DNA from 2 places in the Pseudomonas sp. 300 genome. Region 2 is predicted to be linked to the other one. Evidence: predicted binding sites of a transcription regulator. Region 2 holds the regulator's gene; the other holds the start of a gene.
The links. The regulator FliA, encoded in region 2, starts transcription of late flagellar genes. The targets are predictions, from matches to a motif close to CTAAAGTTTNNNNNNNNNNNGCCGNTAA.

Region 1 (3,481 bases), 490 kb from region 2:
CCGTGGCAGAGATGTCCAGCAGCTTGCCGCTGATCGGCGCCTTGAGCTTTTCACCGTCCAGATCGACGTTGACCAGTTGAGCCAGCTTCAAGGCTGCGCGAAAAGCGTTGCGACGCTGGTGATAAACCACTTCATCTGGCAGCGGGCCACGATAGCAGCGGCTGTCACCGGACTCGTCGATGGTCAGTTGACCGTTGCTTTCCCAGGCAATGCGCACGCCTTCGTGAAAGCCTTCGACCTTGAACGGTTCGCCGGCCAGCATGAAGCGTTCACCGTCACGCGGGATCATTTCGTCGAGCGCAATGGTACCGCGCTCGCGGTCCACGTCCACCAGATAGCTCTGGAAGCGCTGGGTGCGCTCGTGGAACGTGATAATCAGCGGATCATGGCTGTCTTGTAGTTGGCGCAGGTTGCCGGAGATTTCCAACGGTGTAGTAAGCACCTTGGGTGGCTGCGGGGCATCTTCCGCGTTTAAGGCATTGGACACGGTTCATCAATCTCCAGACAAAATATGACTACGGCTGGCCATTATATTGCCAGCATGTTGCTAGTCTTGATAGGGCGTGGTCATTTGCGGGCTCAAGCCTGACTGAGCGGGCGCGGCTTCGCAAGCTTGGCGGTTGATCCGCGGGCATCATAAAGCGCTGGCGGTTCACCGCCGGTGAGGATTTTCAGCTGATTGGCCGTGGCGGCCTGCTGGACCAGGATTGACTGGCCATTATTGGCGTTCGCCGCCTGGCATTGAGCCAGTAGATCGGTCAGCACATCGCTTTGGGCCAGCAACTGCTCGCCAATGCTCGAGTGGCTGGCTAATTGCTCCAGGCCGTCTCGATTGGTGGGCAGGTTGAGGCTGGCGAGGATTTCACTGCGCTTGCGGCCATGCTGTTCAAGCAGAATGATCAATGCCTGTTTCTGCGCCAGAATTTCTTCGAGCAGTGGCATGTCGCGACCGTGCAAGGCGAGGGACTCGGTTTGCAGTAACTCGAGCAAGTGTTGCGCCGGAGCAAAATCGTCGGTGATCAGTTGCAGTAAATTAGTGTCGTGCATGGCTGGCCTTGGGTTTTAAGCGTCCAAAAGCCTGGCGCGGGCCGTGGCCTAGCGCTGGGCTTCGAAGTTGAGCAGTTTGCTGGCTACACGGTTGCTGTCGACTTTATAGCTGCCATCGGCAATCGCTGCTTTCAACTCGGCCACGCGGGCTTTGTCGACGGCAGGCTGATCGCGCAGCTTGTCAGTGACCTGTTGCAACTGTTGAGCCTCATGGCTGAGGTGTACCGATTCCCCGCTTTTGACGGCAGTGGCCTGTTCGGCCGGGGTAGTCAGCGGCGCGGATTTGCCGGCTTCGGCGGTTTCCTTGGCAACGCTGGTACGTGTACTGCCCGTAAGTGACGAGGAGCTGTTCAAACGGCTGAAATCGATGACCATGGTAAAAAACCTCTGAGTATTTGGACGCTTGCCATGTTTTCGGCTCTCCCTGTGAAAACTTTAGACTCATTTATCAAATGAGCCCGCATGCGCCAGCACTTCTCCTGCATGCGGCACAGTTTAGGGAACAGCCTCGGCCAACGCCACATCTTCACGAGCAGAGAATCCTACATGGACACTTCCACCTGACCCGGCGCGGTCACTTGCGCCTTGATGACCCTTCTGGAATTGAGGTTTTTCACGCGTATCTGCTCGGCCATGCCGCCATTGGACAGGGCCTCGCCGGGCATTCGCACGCTGAGCGTACCACTGCGAGCGGTAATCACCACCTGATCGCCTTTGCGAATGACTTCCGCCTGTTCGAGATGGACGAGGGTAATTACCTGATCGGTGACCATTGGTCGGGTAAGTCGTTGGCCGATCGCCTGGTCGACAGACGTGAGGTAGCCCTGGCCAAGCAGGCTGATGTCGCGCTCGCGCAACATCACGTCATCGGGCTCGACAATCCCGGTGCGGCGCAGGGGCCGGGTGACGGTCACAACATCGCGAAACAGGCGGACTTGAGCGGGTACGAAGACCGTCCAGGGTGATGAGCCCTCGCAGCGAACCTTGACCGTTACCCGTCCCAGCGGCTTGGCCGGGCTCTCGAGGCTGGCTGTCAATTCCTTGTCGCACATGGGCATGCGCAGACGCGAGTCGAGCTGGTTTACCTGGATTTCGTAGCGACCTTCCGTTTGACTGGTAGCCAGGTAGTCTTCTACGGTGAATTCAAGAAAGCCCTGGGTGACGCCGATAAGCATGTCAGGCAAGGTAACCGCGTCAGCAAGGGCAGGGCTGCCAGCGTTGAACAGGCAAACGGCCGGCACCGCACAGAGCAATCTGCGGAAGAAGGATGTCAGGCGTCGGAAAAATGTCGGTTCTGTGTTCATAAGAGTTAAAAAGCAAGCGCCGTGCCGTTTAGTGATGAATGTGCGTCGCAACACACTTAGCGTTGGTGTAGGAGTCTGGGCATGGCTGGTGTAATGGATTCGGTAAACCAGCGCACGCAACTGGTAGGGCAGAATCGCCTGGAGCTGTTGTTGTTCCGTCTCGACGGCCAGCAGCTGTACGGGATCAACGTGTTCAAGGTTCGCGAGGTGCTGCAATGCCCCAAGCTGACCCTGATGCCCAAGTCCAGTCCTGTCGTGTGCGGTGTGGCAAATATTCGGGGGGCGACCATTCCGATCCTAGATCTGGCAATGGCGACCGGTTCCGGGGCGCTTAAAGATCAAAGCAATCCCTTCGTGATCATCACGGAGTACAACACCAAGACCCAGGGTTTCCTGGTGCGCTCGGTGGAACGCATCGTCAACATGAACTGGGAGGAGATTCATCCGCCTCCCAAGGGGACCGGGCGCGATCATTACCTGACGGCTGTGACTCGGGTCGACAATCAGTTAGTCGAAATCATCGACGTCGAGAAAGTGCTGGCGGAAGTGGCACCGACGCCGGAAGCGATTTCCGTCGGCGTGGTCGATGTCGAAACCCAGCACAAGGCGCTGTCGCTGCGGGTGCTGACGGTCGATGACTCGTCGGTGGCGCGCAAGCAGGTCACGCGTTGCCTGCAAACGGTCGGTGTCGAAGTGGTGGCGTTGAACGACGGACGGCAAGCGCTGGATTACCTGCGCAAGCTGGCCGACGAGGGCAAGAAGCCGGAAGAAGAGTTCCTGATGATGATCTCCGACATCGAGATGCCGGAGATGGACGGGTACACGCTGACGGCCGAGATCCGCAACGACCCGCGCATGCAAAAGCTTCATATCATCCTGCATACTTCGTTGTCGGGTGTGTTCAATCAGGCGATGGTCAAGAAAGTCGGTGCCGATGACTTCCTGGCCAAATTCCGTCCTGATGACCTGGCATCCCGGGTAGTCGACCGGATCAAAGCAGCAGATATCAGCTAGGGGCCTTCTGCCCCTGGTGGTTAATACGATTTAAGAGGCGGCATCATTGTCTACGGGTAATTCGGATTTCGAACAGTTCCGGGTCTTCCTGGAAAAAGCCTGTGGCATTTTGCTCG
Region 2 (3,481 bases):
AACAGCCTGCGCGAACTGATGGAAGTACAACTCGGCTCCTTGGCCTGGAACCAGCTGCAAGGCAGCCGTCCGGCCCAGGCCAACCTTTGGCGTCGCCTGCAGCGCATCGGTTTGTCCGGCCCGTTGTCCCGCGATCTGCTGGAAATGATTACCGGCATCGAAGAGCCCCGTCAGGCCTGGCGCATGTTGCTGGCGCACCTGGCGCGGATGATCGCCACGCCGGAAGTCGAGCCACTGGAAGAGGGCGGCGTGATTGCCATGGTCGGCCCTGCGGGCATGGGCAAGACCACCACGCTGGCCAAGCTTGCGGCCCGTTACGTGCTCAAGTACGGCGCTCAGAACATCGCGCTGGTGAGCATGGACAGCTACCGTATCGGTGCTCAGGAACAACTCAAGACGCTCGGTCGGATCCTCAATGTGTCGGTCACCCACGTCGATCCGGGCCAGTCCCTGGTGCAGGCGCTGGATCCGTTGCTGCGCAAGCGCGTGGTGCTGATCGATACCGCGGGCCTTCAGGCCAGCGATCCGGCATTGCGCATGCAGCTCGAAAGTCTGGCCGGCCGTGGCATCAAATCAAAAAATTATCTGGTTCTGGCAACCACCAGCCAGAAACAGGTTCTAACCGCCGCGTATCACAGTTACAAGCGCTGCGGGCTCGCTGGCTGCATCCTGACTAAACTGGATGAAACGGCAAGCCTGGGTGAGGTGTTGAGCCTGGCAATCAGTCATGAATTGCCGGTGGCTTACCTGACCGATGGACCGCGTATTCCGGATGATTTGCATCTGCCGCGTCGTCATCAGTTGGTCAGCCGCGCCGTCAGCGTGCAAATGCAGGAAGAACCCAGCGAAGAAGCCATGGCTGACATGTTCGCTGATATTTACCACAGCCCGACCAAGCAGGTTGGCTGAGGTATTAATGAACAGTTTTTGTACCTACATCGATGGTCTGCCATGCATTGTTCAGTTGATGAACGCGCAGCCAGTAATGTGGCCTCCGTCTATGCAAGACAAGGTAAAGAAATAACATGGGCAGCATGCATCCCGTACAGGTGATCGCGGTGACCGGCGGCAAAGGTGGCGTCGGGAAGACTAACGTGTCAGTGAACTTGTCCCTGGCTCTAGCTGAGCTCGGCCGGCGCGTGATGCTGCTGGACGCCGATCTGGGGCTGGCGAACGTTGACGTCCTGCTGGGACTGACACCCAAACGTACCCTGGCCGACGTCATTGAAGGCCGCTGTGAGCTGCGCGACGTGTTGTTGCAAGGCCCCGGCGGAATCCGCATCGTCCCGGCCGCGTCCGGCACTCAAAGCATGGTGCATCTGAGCCCGGCTCAGCATGCCGGTCTGATCCAGGCCTTCAGCGATATCGGCGACAACCTCGACGTGCTGGTGATCGACACCGCTGCAGGGATTGGTGACTCGGTAGTCAGTTTCGTTCGTGCCGCGCAAGAAGTCTTGCTGGTGGTCTGCGACGAGCCGACCTCGATCACCGACGCCTACGCCCTGATCAAACTGCTCAACCGCGACTACGGCATGAACCGCTTCCGGGTCCTGGCCAACATGGCCCAGAGCCCGCAGGAAGGCCGCAACCTGTTCGCCAAGTTGACCAAGGTCACGGACCGCTTCCTCGACGTCGCCTTACAATACGTCGGTGCGGTGCCGTACGACGAAAGCGTGCGCAAGGCTGTGCAGAAGCAGCGCGCGGTCTATGAAGCCTTTCCGCGCTCCAAGTGTTCCCTGGCTTTCAAGGCCATCGCACAAAAGGTCGATACCTGGCCGCTGCCCGCCAACCCGCGTGGGCACCTGGAGTTTTTCGTCGAGCGCCTCGTGCAACAAACGGCAGGACCCGTGCTATGACCGCCAGCGGTTACAACCTCTACAAGAAGTCGGCACGTGACGCGCAGTACGAGCTGATCGAGCGTTACGCGCCACTGGTCAAACGCATTGCCTACCACTTGCTGGCGCGACTGCCCGCCAGCGTCCAGGTCGAAGACCTGATTCAGGCCGGGATGATCGGCCTGCTTGAAGTGTCCACCAAATACGACGCCAGCAAAGGCGCGAGTTTCGAGACGTACGCGGGCATTCGAATCCGCGGCGCCATGCTTGATGAAGTGCGCAAAGGGGACTGGGCGCCACGTTCGGTCCACCGCAATACCCGCATGGTCAGCGACGCAATTCGCTCGATTGAAGCTAAAACCGGCCGTGACGCTAAAGATCACGAAGTTGCGGCCGAACTCCAATTGAGTCTCGACGATTACTACGGGATTTTGAACGACACCCTGGGCAGCCGGTTATTCAGTTTCGACGATCTGTTGCAGGACGGCGAACACGAAGGGCTGCACGAGGATGGCGCGAGTGCTCATCTCGAGCCGTCACGCGATCTGGAAGATGAACGCTTCCAGGCGGCGCTGGCGGACGCGATTGCCAATTTGCCGGAGCGTGAGCGACTGGTGTTGGCGCTGTACTACGACGAAGAGTTGAATCTCAAGGAAATCGGTGAGGTCCTGGGGGTCAGCGAATCTCGGGTCAGCCAGTTACACAGCCAGTGCGCGGCCCGTTTGCGGGGGCGTTTGGGGGAGTGGCGAGCGCGCTGAAGGCAGTGTGGGGACACTGCGAACGTGGCTGGTGTGGTGTTGAACTGCGCCGGTCTCGATCTGTTGTGCTCCAGACAGTCATTGAGTGCTTTGCCGGATTGATTGAAATGGCGCGTCCAGGTGCTGGGGGCGTTTAAGACTGCTTGGAGGTCGAATTGGACAAGAACATGAAAATCCTCATCGTTGATGACTTCTCAACGATGCGGCGGATCATAAAAAACCTGTTGCGTGACCTTGGGTTCACCAACACGGTCGAGGCCGACGATGGCGTTACTGCCATTCCGGTTCTCAACAGCGGAAGCATCGACTTTCTGGTAACGGACTGGAACATGCCTGGCATGACCGGTATCGATCTGCTGCGTCATGTGCGCGCCGATGAAAAGCTCAAGCACCTGCCGGTGCTGATGGTGACCGCTGAAGCCAAGCGCGAGCAGATCATCGAAGCGGCCCAGGCCGGCGTAAACGGCTATGTGGTCAAACCCTTCACGGCCCAGGCGTTGAAAGACAAAATCGAGAAGATTTTCGAACGCATCGGTTGAGAAACTGCGCCACGGGGGAGCTATGGACCACAAAGAATCTTCACAGGGCGATTTTGAATCGACCCTGAAAAAACACGCGGTCGAACTGGTCGAAAGCCTTGAAAAAGGCAGGTTCGGCGACGCTGTGCAACTGATCCATGAGCTCAACCAGACCCGTGACCGCGGCCTGTATCAGGAAGTGGGCAAGCTCACCCGCGAGCTGCACAGCGCGATCGTCAATTTCCAGATTGACCCGCACATGCCGCAAGCCGAGGAAGTGTCCCAGATCACAGATGCCACCGAGCGTCTGGGTTACGTTGTCAAGCTGACAGAGGCCGCAGCCAACCGCACCATGGATCTGGTCGAAAAC

Region 1: a site for FliA is predicted at 1,459-1,486, ahead of flgM (flagellar biosynthesis anti-sigma factor FlgM). Genes of this name have one in related genera too.

The regions. Positions count from the first base shown of each region.
Region 1 is NZ_JAVLRV010000002.1:3,237,457-3,240,937, reverse strand. It holds gene Q7W83_RS21310 (flagellar brake protein) at 1-487, opposite strand, end outside; gene Q7W83_RS21305 (flagella synthesis protein FlgN) at 580-1,047, opposite strand; gene flgM (flagellar biosynthesis anti-sigma factor FlgM) at 1,096-1,422, opposite strand; gene flgA (flagellar basal body P-ring formation chaperone FlgA) at 1,590-2,351, opposite strand; gene Q7W83_RS21290 (chemotaxis protein CheV) at 2,433-3,365, shown strand; gene cheR (protein-glutamate O-methyltransferase CheR) at 3,412-3,481, shown strand, end outside.
Region 2 is NZ_JAVLRV010000002.1:2,744,130-2,747,610, reverse strand. It holds gene flhF (flagellar biosynthesis protein FlhF) at 1-909, shown strand, start outside; gene fleN (flagellar synthesis regulator FleN) at 1,026-1,856, shown strand; gene fliA (RNA polymerase sigma factor FliA) at 1,853-2,593, shown strand; gene Q7W83_RS18920 (chemotaxis response regulator CheY) at 2,761-3,132, shown strand; gene Q7W83_RS18915 (protein phosphatase CheZ) at 3,155-3,481, shown strand, end outside.